Regions from separate parts of the Vibrio japonicus genome, predicted to be linked through region 1. Evidence: predicted binding sites of a transcription regulator. Region 1 holds the regulator's gene; each other region holds the start of a gene.
The links. Region 1 encodes PurR, which represses purine synthesis genes. Its sites were predicted from a motif close to TNANGNAAACGTTTNCNTNA; they were not measured.
Positions count from the first base shown of each region.

Region 2: NP165_RS06025 (phosphoribosylaminoimidazolesuccinocarboxamide synthase) is a predicted target of PurR. The motif match lies at 4,649-4,668, and genes of this name have one in related genera.
Region 3: metK (methionine adenosyltransferase) is a predicted target of PurR. The motif match lies at 6,631-6,650, and genes of this name have one in related genera.

Region 1 is NZ_CP102096.1:1,774,779-1,785,658, reverse strand. It holds gene topA (type I DNA topoisomerase) at 1-1,898, shown strand, start outside; gene glgC (glucose-1-phosphate adenylyltransferase) at 2,302-3,519, shown strand; gene glgA (glycogen synthase GlgA) at 3,509-4,963, shown strand; gene NP165_RS08420 (alpha/beta fold hydrolase) at 5,119-5,922, shown strand; gene NP165_RS08415 (putative signal transducing protein) at 5,946-6,254, opposite strand; gene NP165_RS08410 (TVP38/TMEM64 family protein) at 6,254-6,943, opposite strand; gene NP165_RS08405 (TfoX/Sxy family DNA transformation protein) at 7,104-7,697, opposite strand; cyclic di-GMP riboswitch class I at 7,899-7,984, opposite strand; gene purR (HTH-type transcriptional repressor PurR) at 8,126-9,133, opposite strand; gene torD (molecular chaperone TorD) at 9,348-9,998, opposite strand; gene torR (two-component system response regulator TorR) at 10,235-10,880, shown strand, end outside.
Region 2 is NZ_CP102096.1:1,267,981-1,278,860, forward strand. It holds gene NP165_RS06015 (putative bifunctional diguanylate cyclase/phosphodiesterase) at 1-1,300, shown strand, start outside; gene NP165_RS06020 (methyl-accepting chemotaxis protein) at 1,456-3,339, shown strand; gene NP165_RS06025 (phosphoribosylaminoimidazolesuccinocarboxamide synthase) at 3,448-4,551, opposite strand; gene NP165_RS06030 (hypothetical protein) at 4,735-5,130, opposite strand; gene NP165_RS06035 (glycerophosphodiester phosphodiesterase family protein) at 5,432-6,133, opposite strand; gene NP165_RS06040 (DMT family transporter) at 6,276-7,148, shown strand; gene NP165_RS06045 (lactate/malate family dehydrogenase) at 7,252-8,205, shown strand; gene NP165_RS06050 (MBL fold metallo-hydrolase) at 8,308-9,084, shown strand; gene NP165_RS06055 (hypothetical protein) at 9,176-9,400, opposite strand; gene NP165_RS06060 (ATP-binding protein) at 9,731-10,880, shown strand, end outside.
Region 3 is NZ_CP102096.1:2,429,644-2,440,523, forward strand. It holds gene epd (erythrose-4-phosphate dehydrogenase) at 1-521, opposite strand, end outside; gene NP165_RS11395 (ligand-gated channel protein) at 678-2,636, opposite strand; gene NP165_RS11400 (LysR family transcriptional regulator) at 2,774-3,667, shown strand; gene NP165_RS11405 (hypothetical protein) at 3,861-4,289, opposite strand; gene tkt (transketolase) at 4,485-6,479, opposite strand; gene metK (methionine adenosyltransferase) at 6,796-7,950, shown strand; gene NP165_RS11420 (DUF2189 domain-containing protein) at 8,219-9,016, shown strand; gene NP165_RS11425 (SprT family zinc-dependent metalloprotease) at 9,084-9,581, shown strand; gene NP165_RS11430 (endonuclease) at 9,660-10,361, shown strand; gene rsmE (16S rRNA (uracil(1498)-N(3))-methyltransferase) at 10,466-10,880, shown strand, end outside.

The DNA of each region.
Region 1 (10,880 bases):
CTCAGAAAGACGGTGTGGCGTTTAAACCTGTCAATGAAGCGGAAACCAAATCTGCACTTTCTGTTCTAGAAAATGCGGCTTACGAAGTGTGTAAGCGTGAAGACCGCCCAACATCGAGCAAGCCTTCTGCGCCATTTATCACGTCAACGCTGCAGCAAGCTGCAAGTACACGACTTGGCTACGGCGTAAAGAAAACAATGATGTTGGCTCAGCGACTGTATGAAGCGGGTTACATCACCTATATGCGTACAGACTCGACCAATCTGAGTGCAGAAGCTGTTGAAACCGTCCGCGAATACATTAACAGTGAATTCGGTGACGCTTACCTGCCATCAAAAGCGAACGTGTACGGCAGCAAAGAAGGGGCACAAGAAGCGCACGAAGCAATTCGACCTTCAGATGTCACTGTGAAGGCGGATGACCTTAACGGTATGGAAGCGGACGCACACAAGCTGTATGCGCTTATTTGGAATCAGTTTGTTGCTTGTCAAATGACGCCAGCGAAGTACGACTCAACCACAGTGAGCGTAAAAGCGGCGGAATACACGTTAAAAGCGAAAGGTCGAATTCTGAAGTTTGATGGTTGGACTCGTGTTCAACGTCCTCTTGGTAAGAACGAAGATCAAATCCTTCCAGCGGTACAAATTGGCGATAAAATTGAGTTGATTAAACTCGATCCTAAGCAGCACTTTACTAAGCCGCCAGCGCGCTTTACTGAAGCAGCATTGGTTAAAGAGTTAGAAAAGCGTGGCATTGGCCGTCCTTCCACTTACGCTTCGATCATCTCTACCATCCAAGACCGTGGTTATGTAAAAGTTGAGCAGCGTCGATTCTATGCAGAAAAGATGGGTGAGATCGTAACAGACCGTCTAGACGATAGTTTCCATGAGTTAATGAATTACGAGTTTACTTCGCGTATGGAAGAAAAACTCGACCAAATCGCAGAAGGCGAGGCGAACTGGAAAGGCGTTCTCGATAACTTCTTCGAAGACTTCACTGGCGATCTGGAAAAAGCAGAGCAAGACGAAGACCACGGTGGTATGAAGCCGAATCACATCGTCTACACAGACATCGAATGTCCAACGTGTTCACGCCCGATGGGAATTCGTACCGCGTCAACCGGTGTGTTCTTAGGTTGTTCGGGTTACGCACTACCACCTAAAGAGCGTTGTAAAACGACCATCAACTTGGGTGATGAAGAAGGCATTATCAACGTTCTTGAAGAAGATGTTGAAACCGCAGCATTGCGTGCTAAGAAGCGTTGTCCAATCTGTGAAACCGCGATGGATGCTTACTTAATTGATGATAAGCGTAAACTGCACGTTTGTGGTAACAACCCGAACTGTGAAGGCTACGTTGTCGAACATGGTGAGTACAAAGTCAAAGGTTACGATGGCCCAGTTGTTGAGTGTGACAAATGTGGCAGTGACATGGTGCTTAAAAATGGTCGTTTCGGTAAATACATGGATTGCACCAGCGAAACATGTAAGAACACGCGTAAAATTTTGAAGAACGGTGAAGTTGCACCACCAAAAGAAGATCCTGTACACCTACCTGAACTTCCATGTGAAAACTCAGACGCGTATTTTGTTCTACGTGATGGTGCTTCGGGTCTGTTCTTGGCTGCGAGTACTTTCCCTAAATCACGTGAGACTCGCGCTCCGTTAGTAGAGGAACTCGTTAGGTTTAAAGATCGTCTTTCACCGAAGTTCCACTACTTGACCGAAGCGCCGCAGAAAGACCCGGATGGTCTTCCTATGGTGGTGCGTTTTAGCCGTAAATCTAAAGAGAACTATGTACGCTCTGAAATTGACGGCAAACCATCAGGCTATACGGCGCTTTATGTGGACGGAAAATGGGAAGTGACCGATAAGCGTAAAAAACCTGTCAAAAAGTAGAAATATGAATGAAAAAAGCAGCTGAAATGGCTGCTTTTTTATTGCCCTTCAGCTTGCCGCTAAAAGTTATGCCAAGTTTGTGCTCACTTGGATCCCCATGCAGAACACCCTCTGCGTCGCTATTTAGTAAGATTATTGTATGCCCGTTCCAAGATTCTGTGAGCAATATCAGGGTCAGTAAAACTAAATGGCTATAGCACTATAAGTATCGTGTAAATCAAATTGTAATCTTCCTGAAATACGATAACTTATCAATCAGTCTTTTGGTTTGCCATGCAAGGCAGAAGGCGGCTTTATTAACTTGTTGCCATGGCCGTCCTTAGCAAATTTAGGATGCTAAAGAGATACGTATAAGCCCCCCAAAATACTTATACGATATAAAAAAGAATATGGAGAGAACTATATGGCTGGTGTTTTAGGTATGATCCTTGCTGGTGGAGAAGGCTCACGCTTACGTCCATTAACAGAATCTCGTAGTAAACCCTCGGTACCATTCGGTGGAAGTTACCGTCTTATTGATTTCGCGCTTAATAACTTTATTAATGCGGACTTAATGCGCATTTACGTCCTCACTCAATTTAAGTCCCAGTCGTTGTTTCATCACTTGAAAAAAGGGTGGAACATTAGTGGTCTCACAGACAGATTTATCGATCCAATTCCAGCGCAAATGCGTACTGGGAAGCGTTGGTATGAAGGGACTGCTGACGCTATTTATCAAAACTTAGGCTTTATGAAACTCGCAGAGCCTGAGCAGGTTTGTATCTTTGGCTCTGATCACATCTACAAGATGGACATCAAGCAAATGCTGACGTTCCATAAAAACAAACAAGCATCTCTTACCGTTTCTGCGCTTCGCATGCCACTTTCTGAAGCATCTCAATTTGGAGTGATTGAAGTTGATGCTGAGGGAAAAATGATTGGCTTTGAAGAAAAACCAGCCAATCCGAAATCCATTCCAGGTGATCCAGAGCACGCGCTTGTATCCATGGGGAACTATATTTTTGAAGCTCAGAAGCTATTTGATGAGTTAGTCGAAGACGCAGATAATCCAGATTCATCGCACGACTTTGGTCACGACATTATTCCAAAAATGTACCCTAAAGGAGATGTGTTTGTTTATGACTTCAGCTCCAACACCATCCCAGGAGAAAGGGAAGAGGTGTACTGGCGCGATGTAGGTACAATTGATGCCTATTGGGAAGCTCATATGGACTTACTGGGAGAAGACAGTGTCTTTTCTCTATATAACCGTAAATGGCCGCTTCACACGTATTACCCACCTTTACCACCAGCAACGTTTACAGACTCTTCTAACGGTCGAGTTCAGATCATTGATAGCCTAGTATGTAATGGAAGTTATATACGTGGGTCTCGTATTGAAAAGTCTGTGCTAGGTTTCCGTAGTAACATTGCGTCTGCTTGTGACATTAGCGAAAGTATTCTGCTAGGGGATGTTAAAGTCGGTGCGGGGTGTGTGCTTAGACGTGTCATCATCGACAAAGACGCCGATATCGCGCCGGGCACGCAAATTGGTGTCAACTTGACCGAAGATAAAAAACGCTACCATGTCTCTGACAACGGGATTGTGGTTATTCCAAAAGGAGCACGCGTTGGCTACTGAGAATTTATCTATCCTCTTTGTAGCATCAGAAGTTGAAGGTTTGATCAAAAGCGGTGGCTTGGCAGATGTTGCCAAGGCACTGCCTGAAGCACTCCTTGAACTCAAATATGATGTTCGAATTACTCTCCCTGCGTATCAAAAAATATCAGGCATTGAAAATGCGCCTGTCATTTTAGAAACCAAACTCTCTCATTGGCCTCATACTGAGTATCGCGTACGAGAGTTAAGTGTTGCTGGTGTACCGGTTTACGCCATTGATTGCCCTCAATATTTCGACCGTCCTGAAATGTATGCTGAAAATAATCAAGCATACGATGACAACGGTGAGCGTTTCGCGTTTTTCAGCACCGCATGTTTGGATATGCTGCCAAAACTCAACTTTAAGCCAGAGATAGTGCATGCCAATGACTGGCATACCGGTCTTGTCCCATTTTTGCTCAAGCATCGTTATGCGCATGATGCTTTTTATGCAGAAATGAAGAGCGTGTTATCCGTGCATAACTCGGTATTTAAAGGGGTATTTAGCTACGATGAATTACAGTGTATTTCGGAGTTTCATGGCAGATACGCACCTGATGCGGCAGTGAGCCTAACCCATATATCGATGCTTAAGGCTGGCGTATTAAACGCAGACAAAATTAACGCTGTGAGCCCTACCTACGCCGAAGAGTTGAAAACAGAATTGGGGAGCCATGGCATGGCGGCTGAATTTCAGGCCCGTGCTGACGATCTCGTTGGTATCCTGAATGGCTGTGATTACTCTTCGTGGAACCCTGAAACTGATACTCTGATACCTGCCAATTACAGTGCTGACCTCGACAGTATGGTGAAAGGCAAAGCGGAATGTAAGCGTAGCTTGCAAGAAAGAGCTGGGCTGGACATTAAAGACGTCGCGGTATACGGCATGGTTTGCCGACTGACTAACCAGAAAGGTGTTCATTATCTACTGCCGATTCTTTCGAGGTTTCTAAAGTACAACCTACAATTGGTGATTGTTGGGACGGGTGAACCCGCACTAGCTCATAAGCTAAGAGAGATGGAAGCGCTGCATCCGGATAATTTTAAGTTTATTGAAGCTTACGATAACGGTTTAGCGCATTTGGTTGAGGCTGGATCAGATTTCTTCCTTATGCCATCGGAATTTGAGCCGTGTGGTTTAAATCAGATCTACAGCATGGCTTACGGCACGTTACCCATTGTTCGTGGGGTCGGTGGACTCAAAGACAGTGTGAACGATTACGATGAACATCCGGATGTCGCGACTGGGTTTGTCTTCATGGAGCCCGAACCGATGGACTTACTACTGACACTTCAGCGTTCTTTGCTGCTTTATGCACAACAACCTGAAGAATTCAGACGTGTTCAGCTCCATGCAATGCAACAAAACTTCTGTTGGAACAAAGCGGCTACGGAATATGTTTCGCTCTACCGCCAGGCAATTTAAGACCAGAAAAATAGAGTAAAGGCGTCAATTGACGCCTTTTTTCGTTATGAGACGGGATAAAGGGCAAGAATTGATATAAGCTGAATTTCAACGAGTCGACTTTGTGGTAGTCTTCTTGTCCTTCAATCAATCAGTTACACCATCAAATCGACGTTATGAGTTCTACACTGCTTTTTCACAAAACTTATCTGCACCCGACAAGTAAAGAATGGGTTGTGTTTGTGCATGGGGCAGGTGGAAGTTCTTCAATTTGGTTTAAGCAGATTAAAGCCTACAAGCAACACTTCAATCTACTTTTGTTGGATCTGAGAGGGCATGGGAAATCCAACCAATTGCTCAAAGAGTTGATTTCAAGTCGCTATACATTCAAAGAGGTGACCCAAGATATTCTTAAAGTCTTGGACCATCTTAAGATTTCATCTGCGCATTTTGTTGGCATGTCTTTAGGAACCATTATTGTCAGAAACGTCGCGGAGCTAGCCTCGGAGCGCGTTAAGTCAATGGTGCTAGGCGGCGCTGTAACGCGATTTAACATGCGTTCACAGTTTTTGGTACGTGTGGGTGACCTTTGTAAGCACATCGTGCCATACATGTGGCTGTACAGCTTATTCGCGTACATTGTCATGCCACAACGCGCTCAAAAAGAGTCGCGCCACCTGTTTATCCGAGAAGCCAAAAAACTGTGTCAGAATGAATTTAAACGTTGGTACATTCTCACCACTGAAGTGAATCCTCTCATGCGCTATTTCAAAGAGCGAGAGTTGCCTATCCCAACGCTTTACCTGATGGGGGAGTTAGACTACATGTTTATCAAACCCGTGAAAGAGATGGTGGCCGTGCACAATCGCAGCCAACTGTTGGAGATCCCAAATTGTGGCCATGTGTGCAACGTGGAGCGAGCGGATGAATTTAATCAGCACTCTATCGATTTCATAAAACAGCAAATTAGATCGGCGTAGCTTACTTATTATTCATTTACCCATTAAATGGGTGAGACGGCACCGCAATTCCAGCAGACACCGAACTGAGCTTCATTCCTTTCACCGCAACCATTGCATACCCAAGCATTCCCAATCGTAGGTGTTTGGTATTGTAAGATGACTTCTTGAGCTATACCCAATTGATGCTTATCTAAAAGCCAAACATAGGGTTCGCTGTGTTCACCAAAGGGGATTTCCCCCTGTAGTCCAAAAATACCTTCACCTCTTACCTCGCATTCAACACCATGAGATTTAAGAAGTTCGCAAACAATGTGAGCTTCAGGTGGGGTATTTGCGGTGAACACTTTCATTAAGACTGACCATTGTAGGAATGCGGGGATTTAAGTTTGGCCATTAGCCACTTCACAATAATAGGAAATAAACCCAGCAATGCAAAAGAGGCCAAAACAGAAGGAGAAACGATTCCCGACAGTGTGTCGATTTGAGCGAGTTGTGTTCCGGCGTTTAGGTAAACCGCCGTTCCAGGTAACATTCCAAGTTGGCTGACCAGATAGTAGCGGCTGACTGATATTGGCGTCAGACCCATAAGCAAGTTGATCAGGAAAAAAGGAAACACTGGAATGAGTCGCAGCGAGAAGAGATAGAACGCGCCATCACGCTCAACACCTTGATTAATCGCTTGGAGCTTGTTACCAAATTTGCTTTGAACCCACTCTCGAAGCAAAAAGCGGCTGCTCAAAAACGCCAAGGTTGCGCCAATGGTGCTGGCAAATGACACTAGGAATAAACTCACCCAAAAGCCGAAAAGTGCAGCGCCTAATAGGGTAACGACGGCGGCACCGGGTATTGAGAATGCTGTAATTGCCACATAAGCGAGAAAGTAAACCAACGCTGCCAGTGCAAAGTTTGCATTGATAAAATCGTCTAACGCAATTTGCTGGGCTTTGGCATTGTCGAGTGTCAGATACTGGCCGAAATTTGTCGCTAAGAAAATGATCAGGCCAAGCAGTATTAAGCCAAGGATCCACTTTTTATTCATTACCAAGTCCTACTTCATTGCTTACTTTGCTAATTATTCATGTCGTCTTGACTTAAACGACATGAAAGTGACATATCTGATAAGAACGCCTAAGTGGATAAAAAATTCCCTTAAAAAAACAAAGTCAGCACAGGGCTGACTTTTCTATATCTAATGAGGCTTACTTTCCCAGCATACTCAGCAGTTCTTGCCTGCGGCTTTGGGGGATAACCGACCAATGCGTTCCATTTATAGCGCCTTCTAAAGCCCATAACAGTTCCACATTGAGCTCGGACGTCTGTGTCGATTGAATTGCTCTAAAAGCCTCAACCGAACCTGCGTTTTTCAACGACTCGACATCACTGATGCCGGCTTTTTTCAACATGCGCTCTGTTGCAAGGCGCAAATTAGGCAAGTCTTTTAATCGAGTTGGCTTTGCTTCTGCTTGAATCTGTTTATCTTGCTTCGCTGCTTCAAGTGCGTCTTGGGCCATAGCTAAAGTGCGTTGCTCATCATTGGACCAATCCTCTGTCAATGCAAAATATTTGGTCACTACGGGGAAGCCACGCTTTTTATAAACATATGGGTCAAGCCCGATTTCTTTGCATCGTTTTGCAAGTTCGTCATCGGCCCTTATATGAAGTTTGTCGTTTACTACAAGTGCAAACATAGTGTCATCGGCAAATATGCCGAAACCACCAAACATTGAGCGGGAGTGAATTTTCCCCAGTCGCTCAAATAGCCTCATAGAGTCTTTAAGTATTGGTTTATCCATGCTGTGTTTTCTCGGTGTATATGTATACGCCACCAATTCAGGTCCGAGAGAGTAGCAAAATATTGCATACATTATGTCAGTAAGGCGTCATACAAGTGCATATTCCACTAAGTTTTGTGAAACGCCAACGGAACGCTGCTTCTGAGGAAGAGCCGACATCTTGTGGATGAAGAATCCATTGTATTGCATTTGCATTTTGCCATCGGCAACCCCGCTACCATACATATACATACTTAGGCCGGTGGCTTTGCGTCCTATCTTTTCAGAGTAGTTTGCCCTGTGCGTGGCTCTAATCGAACTTTCAGAGGATAAATAAAAATCGTTCAAATTATCATGGGGAGATGAGCTAAATGTGATCTTAGTTCCGAGGTGATTAGGTAGTTGTGCATTTAACCACCATCAATCAAAGGGTTAAATGCACAAAAAGGTTATTTATTCAGATTTTGCACGGTGCATCGTTCAACGATTTCTGGATGCATTTCAAAAACGCGTTTTTCGTGTTCTTTGTCTTTGATGCGCTCTAACAGAATTTCGAAAGCATTTTTACCTACACGGCGCTTTGGTTGGTGTACGGTGGTTAACGGAGGAGAGAAATATTCAGCCAGTTCTATGTTGTCGTAACCAATAACAGACATGTCTTCGGGAATACGGATCCCTTTTTGCTGCAGTCTGCTCATTAGGCCAAGTGCCATCGTATCGTTGAAACAAAACACTGCCGTAGGTTTTTTGTCCATTGCTGCGATTTTATCCGCTGCCAGTACTGCGGTATCACATTCGAAGTTACCTTCCAGTATCCAATCTTCTTCAACGTTGAGATTCGCTTCACTCATTGCGCGTCGATAACCAGCAATACGCTCTTGGCACGCTAACTTTTCAAAATGTCCACTTAGGCACGCAATATCCGTGTGACCGTGGTCGATCAAGTATTTCGTTGCTAGGTAGCCACCTTCTTCTGAATTATCGATGATCTTGTCAGCCTGAGAGCTTTCCGGACCCCAATCCATGATGACTTTTGGAATATCTTTGTGACGCTCAAGCATTTCGCTGAGTTCTTCAGTAAGATCAGAACACATAACAAGAATGCCATCGACGCGTTTTTCAGCCAGCATGCGGATGTAGTCACGTTGCTTTTCGTAGATGCCGCCCGTATTACACAGGATCAGCGTGTAGCCTTGACGGTAACAATAGCTTTCAACGCCATCGATCACTTCTGAGAAGAATAAGTTTGTTGACTGAGTCACCAGCATGCCAATGGTACGAGTCGTGTTGCATTTTAAGCTACGAGCAACCGCACTAGGCGCGTAATTAAGCTCTTTGACTGCTTCCATTACTTTTTCTTGAGTAGCTTCAGCAACAAAGCGTGTTTTATTAATTACATGTGAAACCGTTGTTGTTGACACACCGGCTAAGCGGGCAACGTCTTTAATAGTGGCCATAAAGTTCTGTCCTGTCGATTACTGCCACAGAAGTATATTCAAGTTTAGAATAATTTGGCAGAAAGTATCAGAAACACAAAAACCGCTTTGTTAGCGGTTTGTATTCATTTCGATCATTGTTATCGTTTGCGGACACAATTTTAGACTGCAAACCTTTTAAGAGCAAATAAAAGGTTTGCGTATCAGGGAGAAACCTACAAAAACAGAATCGCCTTTATTCTTTACCTTGTAGGTAGCGGCAATCTAATTCTAGGAAGGAAACAAGTAATTGTACGATAGACGCGTAGAAGCCAAATTTATCCAAAGACTGGCACTTTTGGGAAAACTGAGGTGTCCAGCTTAATAGATGCTGGTGGATAAGCTGTGCTTGCTCGGTTAGGGCGTTATCTAATTCATGCTCTTTCTCTAACTTGTTGGAAAGTATGATTAAGTTGCCTAAAAAGTCCAATTCAATTGCGATGTGATCAGCAGGTTCATTCAGGCTCTTGTCCACTTCAATATCGTAGGAGCGCATTAAATCTTCCATCTCTTTTGCTGGCTTATCGTTCAAAAGACCGGATTTTCCAATGTAAATAGAGGCATAAGGAAGTGCGGAATCTCTGTCTGATTTTAAAAAGAGATCGCAAAAGTCAGCAGCAAGCTCTAGCTGTGCGTCTTCTCTGTCTAAAAGACGATTTAGGGAATCCACGACTTTTGTAACAGCAGGTTTCAGCGACTCATTTTCGCCAAGTCCTGACAGGAAAGAACGAATTTCTACTGAATGATATTGCTCCAGACTCTCTTGCGTTAACTCTCTTGCCAAAAGGCTAGACAGCCACCAGTAGATTTCCGCGCGTTTTTCATTGAATGCTTTGATTTCTTGCATTAGCTGAGACTCCTAAGATAACTGCCAGGTAGTCTACATAATAAAAATGAACAGCGGTAATGGTGATTATGTCGATTTAAGTCTAAATATTAAGGATAGTAAACAGGTAAGCGGGTTTTGTTTTGAATCAATAAAAAACCATCTTTCGTAAATTTAAAGTGACAAATACTAGAAATGTTACTAGTTATGAATAGAATACAGATCAATATGAAGACCAAAGCAAATAAGTGGTGTAAATGAGTTATCACGTACTAGTTGTAGAAGATGACGCAGTCACTCGCAGCAAGCTCGTTGGGTATTTTCAGAATGAAGGTTACCAGGTGAGTGAGGCCCAAAGCGGTGAGGAAATGCGCGAATCGCTACAAAATAATGCCATAGAAAATAATGCGATAGATTTGGTGATGCTAGATATCAATCTCCCAGGTGAAGATGGCTTGATGCTCACTCGTGAACTTCGCAGTAAATCAGACATTGGGATTATCCTGGTAACAGGACGCACGGATAGCATCGATAAAATTGTTGGTTTGGAAATGGGAGCCGATGATTACGTCACGAAGCCGTTTGAGCTTAGAGAACTTTTGGTTCGCGTAAAAAACCTATTGTGGCGAATTTCCAATACGCGCAATGCTTCAGGCTCTACGGTTCAAACTAAGCAAGATGAGCATGTGGTTCGTTTCGGTGAGTGGACTTTCGACATACAGCGACGCGCGTTAAGTCATGCCGGTGAGCCAGTCAAATTGACTAAAGCGGAGTATGAATTGCTGGTTGCTTTGTCTTCACACCCTAAGCAGGTGTTAAGCCGAGAACGTATTTTAAACATGATCAGCCACCGGGTGGACGCGCCTAACGATCGCACAATCGATGTTTTGATTCGCCGCATGC
Region 2 (10,880 bases), 510 kb from region 1:
CAATCGACAGTCGTTTTTTCAGCAGATAAGAGATTTAGAAGCGAACCAACATACAGACTATGCCCTTATTCAAATTGGGTTAAAAAGGCTTAAAGCTGCCAATGACAACTTAGGTCACGGATATGGAGATGAGTTATTGCGTAAGTTTGCAATCCTTATCCGAAAGGCCGTTGGTGAACACGGTAGGGTATTTCGCCTTGGCGGTAATGAGCTGGCAATTTTGGTTGAGTTCGATGTTGGTGATAATTACAAAGTCGAGCAAATTATTGCTGCATTGGAAAGCCGAAACGATACCGTATGTAACATATACAACACCTGCTATACGCTACGTTACAACGGAGGTGTAGCGACGTTAAGTCAGGCTGAGAACAATAAGCGCGTATGGTGTAAAAATGTCGATGCCGCTGAATCAAAAGCTAAGTTAAACGATGAAGGTAAGATCCAATGGTATGATGATGGCTTAATGGAGGAGACGATTCGTCACCAAAAAATTGAATCTGAGCTAAAAGCGGCGATTCCTAACAACCAATTATTTCTCGTTTACCAGCCTAAAATCGATGTTGAAAGTAACCAAATTATCGGCGCTGAAGTGCTACTTCGTTGGGAGCATCCGGAGCTTGGATTGGTATCCCCGCTAGAGTTTATCAGTGTTGCAGAAAAGACAGCCCAAATCATACCGATCGGACGTTGGGTGATAGAGCAGGCGATTAAACAAGCCAAAGTGTGGCAAGGTCAGGGGCACGACTTATGCGTTGCCGTTAATGTGTCAACGGTGCAGTTTACGCATGACGACATTTATCAATGTATATCTGAAAATCTAGCAAAGCATGATTTAGCCGCTAAGTACCTTCAGGTAGAAATAACTGAAACTTCGATGATGGACAAACGATCGAAAGTAGCGGAAACCTGTAAGCAGTTGCAGCAACTGGGAGTGAGTGTAGCTATCGATGATTTTGGGATCGAGTATTCTTCTTTGAATTACTTAAAACATTTGCCGATAGATACAATTAAAATTGATAAATCGTTTATAGATGACTGTGTCACTGATGAAATCGATCACATGATAGTGCGTACTATTATTCAAATTGGTCATAATTTAAACAAGCAAGTCGTTGCCGAAGGCGTTGAAACTGACCAACAGCTTGAATTACTTCGACGTGAAGAATGTACTCAATTCCAAGGTTATTTGTATTCCAAACCAGTTCTTCCTGAACAATTTACGCGCTTACTTGAGTCGAATTCGCAAGCAACAATAGAACCTGAAGGTATTCCGCATCGATTTGGTATATCGGCTGGTTAATTTTTCTCCATTTCATAACAGTAAATAACTTTGATATTCACTCCAAAAAGTATTTATTCAGGATCTTAAGCAGGCTGAAATGTCGTGCATAGCAAGCCTTTACAATATAGAATTCGGCACACTTCTCATTTCATCAATCACTCTAGATACTAACAATGCAATTTTCACTCAAACAAAAATTGATTGGGGCGAGTTTATTAGCGGTAGTGCTAATGGCGAGTGCCTTGACATGGCTTTCTGCGAGCCAGCTTTTAGACCAAACCCGACAGGGTGTTCAAACTCGCGCCGCGAGTCTAGCAACAACAGCTTCGGCTGGCATTTCTGACTGGATGGTTATTCGCAAAGACATCGCAAAAGCGTTTAATGGTTACAGTGAAGAAGCGAATGTGGTGCCTTACTTACAGCAAGCTCGAAAAGCGGGTGGGTTCGACGATATCTTTTTAGGTACGCCAGAAGGCGGTATGTATCGTTCTCATCCTGAGCGCAACCGTGCCGACTACGATCCTCGCGTTCGTCCATGGTACAAAGACGCAAATGCAGCCGGTACGCAAATCATTACGACGGCTTACAAAGATGCCATTACGAATGCCCTATTGGTGACTATCGCGGAACCCATTCGTCGTGGTGGTCAATTCGTTGGGGTAGTCGGTGCGGATGTACTCATTGACCAATTGATTGATGACGTTATTAATCTTGATGTTGGCGAAAATGCTTACGCAATGTTGATTGATGCTCAAAATGGCACATTTTTAGCACACCCGAACAAGAATCTGTTGTTGAAACCAGTGACGACATTGTCAGAAAGTATGACGATGCATGCCATCGAGAAAGTGGCGAATGAAGGCGTCGTTAAAACTATTCAACGCGATAATAAAGACAAAATCTATTTCTTTAAGAAAGTGCCGGGTACACAGTGGTATTTTGCAACTGAAATGGATCGTGAAACCGAGGAAGCAGCGTATAGCCAGCTACTGTTTGAGCTTATTGTTACCGCTGCCGTGATTACATTCGGTGTTGTTCTTGTTGTTTCATGGTTGGTGAGTTTCTTATTCCGTGATCTTTCGCGCGTATCAAGAGCACTGGAAGAAATCGCTTCAGGTGAAGGGGATTTAACACAGCGCTTAGAACCTCGTAGTAATGATGAAGTAGGCCAATTGGCAGAAAACTTCAATAAATTCGTTGCGAATATGCATTCAATGGTGTCTAAGCTTAGCTTGGTGTCTGCATCTTTGTCTGAGCAGTCAAAACAGACAGCGCAGCATGCGGAAGAGCGAAGCACTCGTATTCGCCACCAGCAAGACGAAATCAATATGGTTGCAACGGCAATTAATGAGATGGCTGCGGCAACACAAGAAATTGCAGGTAACGCAGATCATACCGCGCAAAATTCAACGGAAGCGGTTACCGCTTGTGTGCATGGTGGTCAGCAAGTTGTACAAACTCAAAGCTCAATTCAAAATCTTGCACAAGAAGTACAGGTAGCGACCGACGTTATTCAAGAGCTTGAAGCGCACGGAAATAGTATTACGACGATTTTGTCGACTATCCAAGATATCGCGGAACAAACCAACCTATTGGCACTGAATGCGGCGATTGAAGCGGCGCGTGCTGGTGAGCAAGGTCGTGGTTTCGCTGTGGTGGCTGACGAAGTTCGCGTTCTTAGCCAACGCACCCATGCTTCTACTCAGGAAATTCAGCAAATGATTGAAACCTTGCAGGGTACAACCTCTAAAGCAGTTAGCATCATGGGTGACAGCCGACAGCTTGCGGACACGAGTGTCGTAGATGCGGACTCTGCAGCAGTCAGCCTGACTCAGATCCAAACTGCAGTTGAACGTATCAGTGATATGGCCACTCAGATTGCTTCTGCTGCAGAAGAGCAAGCATCGGTAACATCAGAAATTACCCGCAACACAGTAGGTATACGAGATGTGTCTAATGATCTAGCAGATGAAGCCCACGATGCGGCGGCTCAAGCTGCGCAGCTCTCTGAATTGTCACGTGAGCTAGAAAACGAGATTCAACGTTTTAAGCTATAGACTGTTTTAAGCGGTAGACGTTTTAAGCTGCAGATATAGAAACGAAAAAACGCCCGGTTGTCATACCGGGCGTTTTATTTAAGAACACGTTATGAAAGGGGGACTGGTTTAGTCAATCAGCCCATACTGAGCACTTAAGATATCAATGATTTCTTGTTTTGGATTAGCGCTTAAGTGAATAGGTTTCCCTGTGATTTTTTCAGCGATGCCTGTGTATGTTCTTGATATATCCATTAGTGATTCAAGTGGAAGCGTATTATCTCGTGCCAGCGCTTCACGTTCAGGCATGCGTTCTTTGTTTAAAAGAATATCTGGATCAGGGAAGTAGTTCAGCAAGAACTGACGGAAACCTTCTTTCGAGTTTTCAACGATGTTTCCAGCTTGGTATTCTTTCTCATCCCAAATGCGAGAAGAGTCTGGCGTGCCAACTTCATCCATGTAAATCAGCTTTTCATTACCCGCTGCATCGGTTACGTAACCAAATTCAAATTTAGTGTCGACAAAGATTTGACCTACATTTGAAAGCGCTTCGCTAATGACACCAAAGCCTTCGCGTAATAGCTTTTCATACTGAGCTATGTCTTCTCCCTTAGAGAAGTTGAACGCGGCAAAGTTATCTTCGATATTTTTACGTGTGATGTTTACATCATCCGCTTCTGGAACGCCGGGAATCCCTTGTAAAATGCCCTTCGTTGATGGGGTCATAAGAAGATCAGGAAGTGCTTTATCTTTCTCTAAACCTTCAGGAAGCTCGATTCCGCAAAATTCGCGTTCACCTTTTTCGTATGCACGCCACATAGAGCCTGTGATGTATTTGCGACAAATCGCTTCAATCATTATTGGCTTTGCTTTTTGAACGATCCAAACCAGTGGGTGAGGGATATCAAGGATATGGCTATCAGCTAAGCCATTGTCTTTGAATAGCTTAAACCAATGGTTAGAAATGGCATTGAGCGCAGCACCTTTGCCTGGAACGCCTTTTAACCCTTCTTCACCATGCCAGATGCAGTCGAAGGCAGAGATTCGGTCACTGATTACCATGATAGCCAAAGGTGCATCAGGGGCAACATCGTAACCTTTTTCTTCTATCAGACGTTTGCTATCTTCTTCTGTCAGCCAATACACAGAGCGTACTTTTCCACTGTGAACGGGCTTGTTAGTACGAATTGGAAGATCATCATTTACGGCAAGAACTTGATCAGCGAGACTCATTTAGACATTCCTATCTTTGTCAAAAATGGGCGAAAGCCACTATCGAGGCATTCGATTTGTTGAGCATGATACCAGAACTATTTTGTGCTGCCACAGAAAAAGCAAACGTTTGCTTAATTTTTAAAAAATATAAAAATGCCTCTCGAATAGAGAGGCGAATAGACAGTGTCATTGCCAAGCTTATTAGTGATACTTATGTGTACTGCCCTCGACAAAAAATACTTCACATTGATATTGGCGACCTAAGCTTCGTAGTAAAACCTGATCAATATTCGTAATGTCGTTAGAAGCCACCACAGCACTGGCGTTACCAGATTTAATCGCTTTAATGACGATTTCTAGTTCAGAAAGTGTTTGTGACGGTTTCATTTGAATGATTTTGGTGCAGCTTACTTTGTATGAAGAGAACTGATCGAAGTCAGGACGTGGACACTCAGCCGTAAATAAGATCCATTGCTCCTGATTAGACAAGCCCGCTAAGCGAGTTAGAACTGAGTCATCAATGCTCATTGGGCGGGTAGGTTGTGCGAGAACATTGAATTTTGATACTGAACGAATGTGTGGTTGCTGCTGAATCATAATACTGTCCTTTCATACATGCTGTATGTGTATACAGTAGTTTAATTGAATATACTGATCAAGTGATTTTGTATGTGAACTAGTCGGTGAGTAAACTGGGTTAGCTTTTGGTTTGAAATTAAGTTACTGAAAACTAATGGTATTTTACAAATAGTGTTTGATGAAGTTAGATGGGACGAAATGAGGAATTGTGAGACAAAGCATGTTCGTATAAACAGTGCTATACAGTATTTGGTCGATGCAGTGCTGTATGAAGTTGACCGAGAATTTTTAGCCACCCAGGCAGGTGGCGTCTAAATTGTTACAAGAATCTGTCTGGATAATCGCTAAAAATAGCATCTAGGGCTGCTAAGTGCTTAAGCCGATTAGGGTTGTTGACTGTATAGCACCAAACCTGAAAACCTTCAGAGTGTAATGACTCTATGTGCTTTTTTCTGGTCCAAACATGATTTAAGTTACAGCTATAGGCAGACACTTCATGCAGCAGTTTCTTCACCTGGGAGGTGAGTCGTTCGCTTAACACGCCCAAACGATATTCGGGCAAGGTGCGGTGTAACTCTCGAATCACGTCTGGGCTAAAACTTGATAATAGAATGGATTCACTTTCTATATTCAGAGTGCTTAGGTTTTGTTTCAGTGTTTCGCAGACGTCATGCACATTTTGTTTGTCCAATTTAATCTCTAAATTCAGCTTAAGTTGGTGTTTTTGGGCGAGCATCAAGAGTTCTTCTAACGTCATAATCGTCTCTCCTTGGAATTTAGCAGAGAACCAACCACCAAAATCGAATTCGCGAAGTTCATTTAATGTGAATGAATCAATACGACCAACGCCATTACTGCACCTGTCTATCGTATGATCGTGGCAAACGACCAAATGGTTGTCTTTCGTTGGTTGAATATCGACTTCTACCCACTCCAACCCCAGCTCAATTGCGGCCATTATGCTGGCCTTGGTATTTTCAGGGAATTGACCTGCAATTCCGCGGTGTCCCACAATAATCATCGATGCGATAACCTAATAAAATCGAATAAAAACAGATTACTCTTAATGTTAAATGACAGGTAGAAATTTCTTGGAGTTGACTTGATAAATCTGACACTATCGAGATTCACAAATAATAACAATTAAGTTAAGAGAAGTTGTTTTGAACGCTGAACATAAGTCTGCTTGGATACTGGTTTTGACGACGGCTTTGGCCGCATTAGGTTGGATTTTTTCCAAAGAGACAATTCAAGGGCTGCCACCATTTGGTTTTGTTGGCTTGAGATTTTTGCTTGCTTCTCTATTCCTGCTCCCTTTGAGTTATAAAAAATTCAGGGAATTAACGTTGCACTTGCTTCTACAAGCAATAGGCGGTGGAACAATACTGGCGGCAGCGCTTCTGGTCTGGGTGTACGCGATTTCTGTCAGCGAAACTCTAGGAGAAGGTGCCTTTATCGTCAGTCTTTCAATGATTATCGTGCCCATCTTCGCATGGGCGTTATTTAAAGATAAACCTAAGCGTGCGTTTTGGATTTCTACGCCAATCGCCATCGTTGGGCTTGCCATGCTCTCTTTAGCCGGACAATGGCAAAGCTCTGGTGCTCATATCTGGTTTTTATTTAACGCATGCTTGCTCGCACTTCACTTCAACGTAAACAGTAAACTTGCGCATAAGATGCCAATCTTATTGCTGACCTGTATTCAGCTATTTGTCACAGGGATTATTGCGCTGTGTGCATCGGCTCTATTTGAAGAACTCCCTGACAATGTAGAAACATCGATTTGGGGATGGTTTGCGCTTAGTACGTTATTAGCAACCAGTCTGCGCTATGTGATGCAAACACTAGGTCAAAAAGGAAGTAATTCTGCAAATGCTGCTTTGATTATGTTATTGGAGCCGATATGGACAGTCATTCTTAGTATCATTTGGTACGGAGAGGAATTATCAAGAAACAAACTACTTGGCTGTAGCCTTATTCTCTTTGCCCTAATTTTCTATCGTACAGATGGTCGATTATTTAAAGTGAAGCAGTAAGTTACACCAACTCTCATTTAATCAGCTGCTAAAATTTAATGAGTGGAGGTGGGATCAGCATCGGTTTAGCTCACTTTCTGATTATCTGCATAAGGATAAGGCAATGAAGGTAGGCGTAATTGGAGCTGGTGCGGTGGGAGTTGAGATATGTAACTATCTGCTCACGTTGGGTAGCGTTGGTGAATTGGTATTGCTGGACCAAAACCTAGAGCGTGCAGAGGGGGAAGTATTTGATTTTCGACACACGACTGCGCTTACCTTCACTAAGAATACACAAATAACCCCAACAGACGATTATTTGAATTTGATTGGGGCTGACATTGTTGTGATCACTGCTGGCAAGCAACTTACACTCGGTCAGACAAGAATCGAACTCGCAGAGTTAAACAGTAAAATTGGTGTTGGTATCGCTAAAGAGTTAGAACGCGTGGCATCGACAGCAATATTGATCGTTGTGACCAATCCTTGTGACACTGTCACTCATTTCATTGTGAAAAATACTTCGTTCCCACGCTCTAGAGTGATCAGTAGTGGCTGTGTTATTGATACCGCTCGACTTATGACCATCGTTGCCAGCAGGGTGAATCTCGATCCAAAAAACATCTTTGGTTACGTATTAGGTGAGCACGGTTGTAACTGTTTTGCTCCTAAAAGCCTTATCTCTATTGCTGGCCAGCCAGCGGATTACTATTGTGATACGCATAAACTTGGCCTTATTTGTTCGGATGAACTACTGGAATCAGTCAAGCAATCCGGATATGAGATCTTTAAACGTAAACAGAATACAACGCACGGTATCGCAGCAAGTGTATTCAGGATTATTCAGGCAATCATGATCAATGAGCGCTCAGTGCTTCCAGTCGCAACGTTATTAGATGGTCAATACGGATTGAAAGATGTGGTTTTGAGTTTACCGACAGTGATAGGAAAAAGTGGCGCAGAACAAACCCTCAGCCATCCATTTACAGAGGAAGAGGCCGATACGCTTGCTTTGATTGCGAAAAATGTCAGAACGGTAACCGAGCAGATTGCACTAAAAACAGGGCTAAAAATGTGATGGTCAAGTGTGAGTTCACGAATTAGAGCACCTGCTCTTTCTCGTTTGTTTGATATGTTGCTACATTGTTCATGTTATTACTTTGTTAAATGGGTGGTGATAATGAAGCTCCATAAAATAGATGGCTATATACAGAAAATGTATCTTGCGGAGTACCCAGATAAGCTTCTTCTGTTAGACGGAGCCAGCAGGGCAGATATCCCTTATTTGAAGCACTTTATTACCCATACACTAAATCGGCCCTTTAGTGCGTTGTCTGCTGTTGTCGTTACTCATATGCATCCTGACCATGCAGGTGCTGCTCACAAACTACGTAAACTGACTGGTTGTAAGATCGTTTCCGCCAATAAACGTGACCACTGGTATCGGGGAATGAATGGCGTGCTGATGCACCTCGCAGATATCGCGCTTGCAAAGTGGGTGGCCAGCCGATTGAAAAAACCGAATCGCATCCTTTGGTATTCACGAAAATTAAAGCCAGACGTCAAACTCAGTGACGGCGAGAGCATCCCGATGTTTGATGATTGGGTGGTCTACGAAGTGCCGGGTCATACTGACAGAGACTTAGCGCTTTACCATTCAGAACAAGATATTCTTTATGCTGCAGATTTGATTGTGGAAGTGAAGAGTAAACTCATTTCGCCATTCCCGGTTTTTTACCCTGATCAATACAAGGCATCTGTAGCGCGTATTTTTGGGATGCAACCTAAAACCTTGCTGATTGCACATGGCGGAGAAGTCTCACTGGATGAGCAAGCTTACCAATACATTATTGATACCGCACCTCGCACTCCTGCGACACACTGGAATGCAACGAAAGTGAAGTTAAAAAGTTTACTTGGAGCGATTTGGCAGTTTGGATTCGCCGATAAAAAATGAAAACAGTATCATTCGAGCGAGTTGTGGTCACAAACTCGCAAAGGAAAAAGAGGGAAGCGTGACTTCCACTCTTAGACTTGGAGTGCAATCTCTATCTTAGCTCTAAGCAAGCAAATTCTGCGCGCCAAAACAACGATTTAGATAGCTCCATATTTGCCAACACCTCTTTACCTGAAAGTTGAGGATAGGCATGCATTACTTTTGCGTCTTCATCTCGGTCGGGTTTTGCGTAAGCCCTAACGTGAGTGAAAGTCCCTGACAAGTTCCTCGACAGCATAGATTTAGAAAGGCAGATGCCAAAAATATCCCTTTCCATTATTAGAAGCCCCCCTTATTCAGACAACGACGCATGATTAAAATAGTTGTATTTAGTCGTTAGCCTTTGACGTTGAACATTTCCACTTGTGCTCAATTAATATACTAGACGATGTATTGCAGTGTGCAAAAATTGGACAACAAAACACTTGATCAAAATCAATGTTTTATGGAATTGACCTAACTCTTGCAAATGGGCATGGATTGTAAAATCTAGCTACAAAATAATTGTACAATTTAACGATATAAACACCTCATTCACACTTCAGGCTAAGTATGCTCGTGACTTGCCTGAGACAGTGTTAGCCTGTGCCGGAAATGAGGAGAAAGTATGAAATGGAGTAGTATCAGCTTTCGAAAAAGAATGCTGATTATCATGACTTTATCTGGGCTTATCGAGCTACTGTTGCTTGTCGCTGCCGGGTTTATGTATGTTAAGCACGAACAAGAACAAGAGATAGGACAAAAGGCGCTGGGTGTCGCCTCGTTTTTAGCTAAATCTCCTTATGTTATCGACATGATCCAATCGGGAGCCACCCCAGAGTATCAACAGCGATACCGCAGTTTGACAGAACTTATCGGTGCCGCGTTTATTGTTATTGGCAATAAAGATGGAGTACGCCTTGTACACCCTGTCGATGAACGAATTGGGCGACCAATGAAAGGTGGTGATAACGATCGCGCGCTATTGGAAGGTGAAGCGTATATCTCCATTGCCAAAGGCTCACTCGGTTATTCGGTACGTGGTAAATCGGCTGTATTTGATTCAAACGGCGATATTATCGGTGTTGTTTCTGTTGGCTACCTCATCGACAGACTGGAAGACAGAATTGAACCCTTCTTGGTTTATTTAACGCTTATGGCACTTCTTGTTGTTGCTGCGAATGCGATCGTTTCCAGCTATGCTTCACGCCGATTTCAACGGGCTATTTTAGGGTTTGAACCAGAAGAAATAGGTCGTTTATACGTAGAGCTTGATGTCACCTTAGAAACGTTAAAAGAAGGGATACTAAGCATTGATGGGGAAGGCCGCCTTCGTTCCATTAATCGCAGTGCGTGTCAAATTCTAGGGCTAAATAAAAATGAGTGTTTGAATCAACCTCTAAACCAAATACTGCCCGAAAGTGATTTAAACGTTGTTCTTAAAACGGCGAGAACCGATACCGATATCAATCTGTATCTCAATCAGAAGCGTCTTATCGCAAACCGAAGCCCGATCATAGTCGATGGTAAAGTTGTCGGGGCGGTTTCAAGTTTCCGCCTCAAGGACGATTTAACCGAGCTAACAGAGCAATTGGCAAAGACGAAAGAATACGCCGATATGCTTCGTTCTCAAACTCATGAACATCGTAACAAACTCAATACGATTAGCGGCATGGTACAAATGGGTGAGTTGGATGCGGTTCAGCAGCTCATAGGACAGGAAACGGCTCATTATCAAACGTTGATCGAATTTCTTCGCGAGACGATAAAAGAACCTT
Region 3 (10,880 bases), 650 kb from region 1:
GCGTCATCAAGTGCCTTAATGATTGGCACAATGCAGTTGGTAGTGCAGGAGCCATTGGAAACCACATTGTGCTCTGCGGTTAAGGTCTCGTGGTTAACGCCGTAAATGATGGTATTGTCGACATCGTTCGCTCCAGGGTGAGAGAACAGAACCTTCTTAGCGCCAGCACGAATATGCTCTTGCCCATCGGCTTGCGAACCAAAGACTCCCGTACAGTCGAGTACGATGTCCACTTCGAGATCGCGCCAAGGAAGCAAATCAATTTCTGATAGATGAAGGATGCGGATTGAGTCAAACTCACCGCTATCATGATGAACATAGATATGCTCTTGATCGTTCGTAATTTTTTTACCAAAACGACCATGACTTGTATCGTACTGCAGTAAGTGGGCCATAGCATCAGGCTGAGCCAATTCATTGACTGCGACTACCTTTATCTGCTGACTTTTGCCACTTTCATATACCGCTCTTAAGACATTACGACCGATACGTCCAAATCCATTGATCGCAACTTTTAGCATTATTCCTTCGCCCTACTGACATTTCGTGTCACAGATAGTAACTGATCACGCTACAGATCGCACCTTTTGTCTCACGCCTAGCCAAGAATAAGAAAGGCCGGAGCAAAGTCCGGCCTTTTAAGGAATGTTAAGCTTTAATGCCTGACATGTACGTGCTTAAAATGCGACATCTAAGCCCAGCCAGTAGCGGCGACCGTCTTCAACATAACCGTAATCTGCATAGCTAATCTCTTCATCCAGCAGGTTATAGATTGCGCCTTTGATTTTCGTGTTGTCTGTCAACTGGTAAGTCACACCAGCATCAACAAAGGTATAAGCTGGCTCAACAATGCTGTTTCTTGAAGGACCAGTTACCGGATCCATCTCTTCACCACGGTAAGTCACTTTCGTCCAACTTTCTAGGTTGTCAGTGGTTTGCCAGCTAACATCAACATTGAACAAATGCTTAGGCAGTTGCTGCAGTGGCATACCTTTGTACGCTCCGGTCTTCTGCTCAGAATCGGTAAAGGTGTAGCTAGAGCTCATGTAAACTGTCTCGGTGACTGGCATAGCGAGCGTCGCTTCCACACCTTGAGTCACCGCTTCATCAACGTTAACACGGTATGTTGGTGGCTTATTGTTGAAGTGTACGTCATTTACACAAAACGTCTCAGGGCAAGTCACTCGAGTGATCTTGTCTTTAAAGTCATTGTGGAAGACGGTTAAAGACGCATCCAGTCCTGATTCGCCCTGGTACATCAGACTGATTTCTTTGTTCACAGACGTTTCTGGAGTCAGAGCCGGGTTACCGTAGATGTTACCGCCACCGCTGACTTGCGCCCAACCTTGAGTGATTTCACGCAATTGAGGAGAACGGAAGCCCGTTGCGACACCACCTTTCAGCGTCCACGCTGGGTCTAAATGCCAAACACCATAAGCTCGAGGGCTAAAGTGAGAGCCATAATTCTTATCATGATCCAAACGCCCACCTAAAGTTAAGCTGAACGAATCGACAATGCGCCATTCATCTTCAATAAACACGGCCCACTGAGTGTTAGAAATTTCCGTTTGTGAAGAAGACTTGTTCGATGTGCCATCTTCTAACTCTGCGTGAGTGGCATCGACACCCGTCGTCAGCATGTGATTCCCAATATTGGTCACTAAGCTCGATTTGAAGGTTGTATTAACGATGTTCATTTCTCGCGACTTATTTTCGCTCTCTTCACGCTGAAGGTAAGTATCCGAATAACCCAACGATTCCCAGTCACCGGTATGGCTTACTGTGGCATAAGTACGACGATACTCATTAAGCGAGTCTTTACACTCCCCTCGACACCCCGACGTTGGTACGGACAGCCCCACATTGCCACGACGGCTTTGTGCCGATGTACCACCTTCAAGCTGTACAGAGTGGCGATCATTAACCTGATAAGTCAATTTTGAAGAAATGCTTTGTAAGTCTTTATCTTCATAGCCGCGTTCAATATCGTCTTCTTCCCTTGCGGTGTACTGACCGTAAACCTGTAGAGACAAGTCTTCTGCTAGCGGTCCATTTAGGAAGAAATTCGCACTTTGCTCACCACCAGAGCGGCTATTTTCTTGCACAACCGTACCGAGCTGCACGTTACCCGTCCATTCTTGTACATCTTTACGGGTAATCACGTTAATCACACCTCCAATCGCATCAGAACCGTAAAGTGTCGACATCGGACCGCGAATAACCTCAATACGTTCGATCGCTTGTAGCGGTGGCAACCAACCTTGTTCAATACCTGGGCCGTCACTATTTGGGCGAGTTTCACGTGTACTTTGGCGCTTGCCATCGACAAGAATCAACGTGTACTTAGAGCCCATACCACGAATGCTTACATCTGTTGTGTCACCGCCACCGGTTACAACCACACCAGGCACACTTTTTAGCGCATCGGTCACATCACGGTAGTAACGCGACTCTAAATCTTCGCGAGAAATAACACTGATACTCGCAGGGGCGTCAGCCTGTGATTGCTCGTAACCTGCTGCAGTCACAACCACTGTATCCATTTGAGATACTGCATCATTGGCAAACACATGAGGAACACTGACGAAGGCTAAAACACCAGTTGCTGTTAGTACTGGTAGTTTAAGAGTAGACATCTCTATCTCCATAATTGATAATGATTATTATTTTCGAAGTGGAATTATTCATAATTAGAATGAGATGTATAGTGAGAGTTTTGGAACGGTTCTTCCCAAATATGGAACTTAGGCATGGTGAGGTGAAAGATTAAGAGATGCACGACTTAGCCTCAATTCGCGCGTTTGATGCGCTCAATCAGCATAAAAGCCTGACCGCAGCCGCCAAAGCGCTCAACCAACCAAAGTCAACCTTAAGCCGCCGTCTTGCACAGCTAGAAGAGGACTTTGGCCAAGCACTGACCACACGCCAAGGTAACCGCTTGGTACTCACTCGTGCCGGTGAAATCTTCGCGCACTACAGTCGTCAGATTCTGGAACTGAGCGAAGAAAGTTACGATGCACTTCAAGGTTTGAATAACCAAGTATCAGGCACGTTGAATATCGTTTGCCATGCGGCACTGGTTCGTAGCTGGTTGGGAGGAGTATTGAATCAATTCCTCACCGAAAACCCCAATGTGAGCATTCGGCTTACCAGTGACTTTTCCGAAGATCACCACGACCCTGATTTGTTTATCTGGCTTGGAGAACGCGACGGGCTAGACTGGCGAAAAGAAACATTAGGTCACTTTCGTTATACGCCTTTTGCATCACCAGATTATCTTCAAAAGACAGGTCCAATAAATCATCCAAATGAATTATCCCGTCATCCGTGGATCGATTTTGGTTCCGTACGGGAAAACGGCTTAACGTTGGCTCATCCACAGCAAGGTGAGTACCACTTAGAACCGCTCACGAGCCGATTGTACAGTGACAATATTGCGATGCAGATCGACAGTATCGCTAATGGACACGGTATCGGTTTAATACCAACATGGACTGCAAATGGGTATGAGAGGCATCATCCGGGGCGGATACAAGCTTGCCTTGAAGGATGGCTGTCAGAGCCAGTAGCCATAAACTGCTATATACCTGCAGGTCGACCACCACTACGCTTGTCGGTGTTGATAGACAATATTCACAGCAGTGTACCTAGTGATTGGAAAGGTTAGTCTAACGCGTACTACGCAATGCTATGTCTGAACATTTACTTATCCAGATTGACGGAGCACCTGTCACCTGCAAACAGATAGCAAGTGGTAAGTAAAATAAAACATGTAGGATAAATACGCTTTTAGCGTTCAACAAAATAGCTCCCGCTGGGCAAACTACAATCTGCGGGAGCGTATTGATGAGAGAGATTCGTTAGCAGCCTGTATCTTCTGCATTGACAGACTCTTTCATGTTTTCACACTCTTCTTCCATCTCTTCCATCATATTCCCAGCCTCGGTCGTGGTTTCATCTAACTGATCGCTGGCATTGGTCATCGTTTCGTCTAACTTATCACCAATATTCGTCATAGTTTCATTTAACTTATTGCCGGCGTCGGTCATTGTTTCGTCCATCATATCGCCAGCATCCGACGCCGCCTTTTCAATACTCTCACTGGTTTCTGTTAACGTTTGTTCCACTTTTTCAGACGTTTCTTCAATACCCTCACCTGCTTCTTCGATCGCTTGATCGACTTTTGCACCCATCTCTTCAGCTGACTGCTCCTCGCCACATCCAACTAAAGCAGCGCTACACATGAATGCGAGCAACACCATAAGTGGCTTACGGTTCAATATGTTCATTACGTGACTCTCCTTTGCTTCTTCTGCAACATTGCATCGGTTTGTGAAGCTGAGAAAATTACAACTTTCCCAACATAATAATAATCAAAGATCACGCTACGCCCATGTCAGAAAAAGTATTCGTTCCGTAGACCAATAAAAAAACATAAAAAAAGGGCTATCAACGATAGCCCTTTTCCAATAAAAGTCAGCGATTTAAGCTAGAAGCTCATGTGCTTCTTTTACTACATTCTCAGTTGTGAAACCGAACATCTTAAACAGCTCGCCAGCTGGTGCAGATTCACCGAATGTCGTCATACCGATGATCTTGCCACCGAAACCAACATACTTGTACCAGAAGTCTGCAATACCCGCTTCGATAGCGATACGCGCTGTTACGTCTGATGGTAGCACTGCTTCGCGGTAAGCTGCGTCTTGCTTGTCGAACGCATCTGTTGATGGCATTGAAACAACGCGTATTTTCTTACCTTCTGTTGTTAGCTGTGCTGCTGCTTCAACCGCTAGCTCAACTTCAGAACCTGTTGCGATAAGGATAAGCTCTGGCTTGCCTTCGCAATCTTTTAGGATGTAACCGCCTTTCGCGATGTCTGCTACTTGCTCAGCACTGCGCGCTTGTTGCGCTAGGTTCTGGCGAGAGAAGATTAGAGAAGTCGGTGCATCTTTACGTTCAATCGCTAGTTTCCAAGCCACTGCAGATTCAACCTGGTCACATGGACGCCATGTGCTCATGTTTGGAGTTAGACGTAGCGACGCCATTTGCTCAACTGGTTGGTGAGTCGGGCCATCTTCGCCAAGGCCGATAGAATCGTGCGTGTACACTTGGATGTTCTGAACTTTCATCAGAGCCGCCATGCGCATTGCGTTACGTGCGTATTCCATGAACATCAGGAATGTTGCGCCGTAAGGAACAAAACCGCCGTGTAGTGCGATACCGTTGATGATCGCCGTCATACCGAATTCACGTACACCGTAGTGGATGTAGTTACCAGACGCATCGTCAGCCGTTAGTGACTTAGAACCAGACCACATCGTTAGGTTAGAAGGTGCAAGGTCAGCAGAGCCACCCATGAATTCTGGAAGCATTTGACCAAACGCTTCCAGTGCGTTTTGAGACGCTTTACGTGAAGCGATGTTCGCTGGGTTTGCTTGAAGATCCGCAATGATTTGGTTTGCTTTCTCTTCCCACTCTGCAGGTAGCTCACCATTTAGACGACGCTTAAGCTCTGCGGCTTCTGCTGGGTAAGCTGCTGCGTATGCTTCGAACTTCGCGTTCCACGCTGCTTCTTTTTCAGCGCCTGCTGCTTTTGCATCCCACTCTGCGTATACGTCAGCAGGGATTTCAAACGCGCCGTATTCCCAACCAAGGAATTCACGTGCTGCTTTAACCTCATCAGCCCCAAGCGGTGCACCGTGACAGTCGTGAGAGCCTGCTTTATTTGGAGAACCAAAACCGATGATGGTCTTAGTACAAATTAGTGTCGGACGTGGGTCCGCTTTTGCTGCTTCAATCGCTGCGTTGATCGCTTCAGAATCGTGACCGTCCACTGCTGGGATTACGTGCCAGCCGTAAGCTTCGAAACGCTTAGGTGTATCGTCAGAGAACCAACCTTCCACGTCACCATCGATAGAGATACCATTGTCATCCCAGAATGCGATCAATTTGCCTAGGCCTAGTGTACCAGCCAAAGAACACGCTTCGTGAGAGATACCTTCCATCAAACAGCCATCACCCATGAATGCATACGTGTAGTGGTCAACGATGTCGTGGCCTTCTTTGTTGAACTGAGCAGCCAACGCTTTTTCAGCCAACGCCATACCCACAGCGTTCGTGATGCCTTGACCTAGAGGACCCGTCGTTGTTTCGATACCAGGTGCGTAACCGTATTCTGGGTGGCCAGGTGTTTTAGAATGAAGCTGGCGGAAGTTTTTAAGCTCTTCAATCGGTAGCGCGTAGCCCGTCAGGTGAAGCAGAGAGTAAATCAGCATCGAACCGTGGCCGTTAGACAGTACGAAACGGTCGCGGTCAGCCCACTCTGGGTTTGCTGGGTTGTGGTTGAGGTGAGAACGCCAAAGAACTTCAGCGATGTCAGCCATACCCATAGGTGCACCTGGGTGACCAGAGTTAGCTTGTTGAACACCATCCATACTTAGCGCACGGATTGCATTGGCAAGATGTTTACGAGACGACATGTCTGCTCCTGAGTAGGTTAAGCGAAACGAAATAATGGTTCATAATTCTCTCAAAGCGACAAGGGGTGTGCAAACGTTTTCCAAAACGAAACCTCACAATTATTGCCGCTTTCGATCCAAATCGTTCTCAATAAATTCAATTCCAGAAAATAAAAGCAAACGTTTGGTTATAACAAAAAGCAAAAAAGAGCTTGTAATTCGAGCAATCAAAACTAGAATAGCCGTCTAGATGTAGATACACCTGCATATATTAGTATTATTTTTCGCTGGAGCGTTTATCATGCCCCAGTTTTAAACCAGATATAGTGGAGCTAACATGGCTAAGCACCTGTTTACTTCTGAGTCAGTATCAGAAGGTCATCCAGATAAAATTGCAGACCAGATTTCTGATGCGGTTCTTGACGCGATTCTAGAGCAAGATCCAAAGGCTCGTGTTGCCTGTGAAACTTACGTAAAAACCGGCATGGTAATGGTTGGTGGTGAGATCACAACTTCAGCATGGGTAGACATTGAAGAGCTAACTCGTGAAACTGTTCGCGAAATCGGCTACGTGCACTCAGACATGGGCTTTGACGCTGACTCTTGTGCTGTTCTTAACACAATCGGTAAACAGTCTCCTGATATCAACCAAGGTGTTGATAAAGCTGACCCGAAAGAGCAAGGCGCAGGTGACCAAGGTATTATGTTCGGTTACGCATGTAACGAAACAGAAGTTCTGATGCCAGCTCCGATTACTTATTCTCACCGTCTTGTTCAAAAGCAAGCGGAAGTTCGTAAAAACGGCACACTGCCTTGGTTACGCCCAGACGCTAAGTCTCAGGTAACGTTCCAGTACGAGCAAGGTAAAATCGTGGGTATCGATGCGGTTGTTCTTTCAACTCAGCACTGTGATTCAATTTCTACTCCAGAACTACGCGAAGCAGTTATGGAAGAGATCATCAAGCCAGTACTACCGTCTGAGTGGATCAATAAAGAGACTAACTTCTTCATCAACCCAACTGGCCGTTTCGTAATCGGTGGTCCTATGGGTGACTGTGGTTTGACTGGTCGTAAGATCATCGTTGATACCTACGGCGGCGCTGCTCGTCACGGTGGTGGTGCATTCTCTGGTAAAGATCCATCAAAAGTAGACCGTTCTGCAGCATACGCAGCGCGCTACGTAGCGAAAAACATTGTTGCAGCTGGTATGGCTGACCGTTGTGAAATCCAACTTTCTTACGCTATCGGTGTTGCAGATCCAACATCTATCATGGTGGAAACATTTGGTACTGAAAAAGTACCACATGACACTATCATCGAAGCAGTACGCCAGTTCTTCGACCTACGTCCATACGGCCTACAAGAAATGCTGAACCTTCTACAACCTATCTATAAGAAGACTGCAGCATACGGTCACTTTGGTCGTGAAGAGTTCCCATGGGAAGCGACAGACAAAGCAGCACTTCTACGCGAATTTGCAGGTCTTAAGTAAAATAAGAACTCACTAATTCCAATTTCTAAAGAGCTTCTGGGCAACCAGAAGCTCTTTTTTATTGCCGATAAAAAGTGACCGACAAATTTGTATTTTTTAATCAAGAGGTCAATAGTTAAATGGTACTAACGAGATTAACGGCTTACCGCTGATATCTCAGTATCACAATAAACTCTTGCCCTAGATATGAAGTCACTCCAGCCGGGCATCGAGTTTCATACACGCCAGATTATTTTGGTGAGAACAGAGAATCGATCAAGGAGGATATATGCCTCGTACGGTGAATCAACATGACTTCAGCGACAAGCGAAAGGAAGTCTCAGATAAAGAGTACGCTCGCACCATACCGTGTAACCAATTGAGTATTTCAGCGCCTTTCCATTGGTTGGCTTTGGGTTTACACGATTTCGTAAAAATGCCACTGATCAGTGCATTCTACGGTCTGTGCTTTATGGCAGCCGCGATTGGTATTGTGCTTTTGGTGCAATGGCAAGGTACACACTTAGTCGTATTACCAAGCCTGATTGTTTATATGCTTATCGGTCCATTCCTCGCACTAGGTTTGTACGATGCAAGTTGGGAGCGTGAAAAAGGACACAAGGCTAGCCTCTTCCATTCCATGAAAGCGATTGGTCGAAACTCAACGTCACAGTGGGCATTTGCGGTATTGCTCGCCGTGTGTATGATCTTTTGGATGCGTATTGCTGCGCTCCTACACGCGCTTTATCCGTCAGTACAAGGTGCACCGCTTACCGAGTTTCTACCATTCTTGGTTATTGGCTCACTAGTGGGCTTTGTGCTTGCTGCCGTGGTGTTTAGTATTTCCGCGTTTTCAATCCCATTGATGATGGAGCGCCGCGTGGATGTGATGACCGCAGTTTTCACAAGCTTTAACGCCGTGAAATCCAACATTCCAGCCATGATCGTATGGGCGTTAGTCATCTGTGGCGGTATCTTGATCGGCTTCGCTACCTTCGGGATTGGGATGTTGTTTACCATGCCTATCCTTGGTTACGCCACTTGGCATGGCTATCACGAGACCATCAAGAAAAAACATACTCCTTAACATCCACACAAAAGTCAGTTTATGATACGCCCCAGCCACCGTGCTGGGGCAATTTTTTGGAGTCAAAGTGGATATAGAAACACGCTATCGAATTAATCAGGTCATTGCTCACTGCATCCAACAAGCAACAGTGGCTTTTCAACGCTCTTTTCCTCTCCCTTCTGTTAGCTTCAAACTCAGGGGAAAAGCCGCTGGTAAAGCCTACCTACAGCTCAATGAAATCCGCTTGAATCCAGTTTTGTTTAAAGAAAATCAGCAAGCTTTCCTCAATGAAGTCATCCCACATGAAGTCGCACACTTAATCACACACCAAGTCTACGGTCGTGTAAGACCACACGGGAAAGAGTGGCAAGGCGTGATGGAGTCCGTCTTTAATATACCAGCGAAAACCACCCACAGTTTTTCGGTTCATTCGGTACAAGGAAAGACATTCGAATACGGCTGTGGTTGCACCATGTACCCACTGTCAATCCGACGGCACAATAAAGTCCTGCGTAATCAAGCCAGTTACCGCTGTCAGCAGTGCAAGCAAACCCTTAGTTTTACTGGCAAACAACTCTCTTAGTTTATTACTTTCTCTTTAAGCTAAACCTTATTATGCGTGTTAGACTGAGTTATCTCATACTTTTCTAATACGCTATATATGAATTTATTTTCTGTATTGGCTGTCGCTGCAACTCTCTTTGCCAGCTCAGCGTTGTCTGCCCCACCCAGTTCCTTTTCCAAAGCGAAAAAAGAAGCGGTAAAAATTTACGCCGATCACCCCGTCAGTTTTTACTGTGGCTGTGATATCCAATGGCAAGGGCGTAAAGGCGTTCCGGACTTACAGTCTTGTGGTTATGAAATTCGCAAGCAACAAACTCGAGCGTCACGTATCGAATGGGAACACGTTGTTCCAGCTTGGCAGTTTGGCCACCAGCGCCAATGTTGGCAAAGCGGTGGGCGAAAAAACTGTACGAAGAATGATAAAACCTTCCGTTTGATGGAGGCTGACCTACATAACCTCACTCCGGCAATCGGTGAAGTGAATGGTGACAGGTCGAACTACAACTTCAGCCAGTGGAACGGCGTTGACGGTGCTACCTATGGTCGCTGTGAAGTTCAAGTCAACTTTAAACAACGTAAAGTCATGCCACCTGATCGCGCTAAAGGCTCCATTGCTCGCACTTACCTTTACATGAGCAAAGAGTACGGATTTAAGCTTTCAAAACAGCAGTCGAATTTGATGACCGCATGGAACAAAATGTACCCTGTTGATGAATGGGAATGTGAACGCGAAAAGCGTATCCACAAAGTTCAAGGAAACCATAACCCATACGTGTTTGAAGCCTGTAGAGCGCTTTAATCAATAAGGTGTTTCTGAGCAACAAAGAAACACCTTTTCCCCTTGTTTTTTCGCTATAAAGCATCCATGTTAGGAGTTACCTTAACTCTCTTGCTGGAAACCTCATGCGAATCCCACGAATTTATCATCCAGAAACCATCCACCAGCTTGGTGAACTATCACTAAGCGAAGACGCAGCAGGCCATATTGGTCGCGTATTGCGTATGAAAGAAGGCCAAGAAGTCCTTCTCTTTGATGGTAGCGGTGCTGAGTTTCCAGCTGTCATTTCAAATGTGTCGAAAAAGTCCGTCGAAGTTGAGTTGAAAGAGCGTGTAGAACGTAGCTCTGAATCCCCGCTCGACCTTCACCTTGGTCAGGTGATTTCTCGTGGCGACAAAATGGAGTTTACGATCCAGAAGTCGGTAGAATTAGGGGTGAATACCATTACACCGCTAATTTCTGAACGTTGCGGCGTAAAACTCGATCACAAGCGTTTTGAGAAAAAACTCGCCCAGTGGCAGAAGATTGCGATTAGCGCGT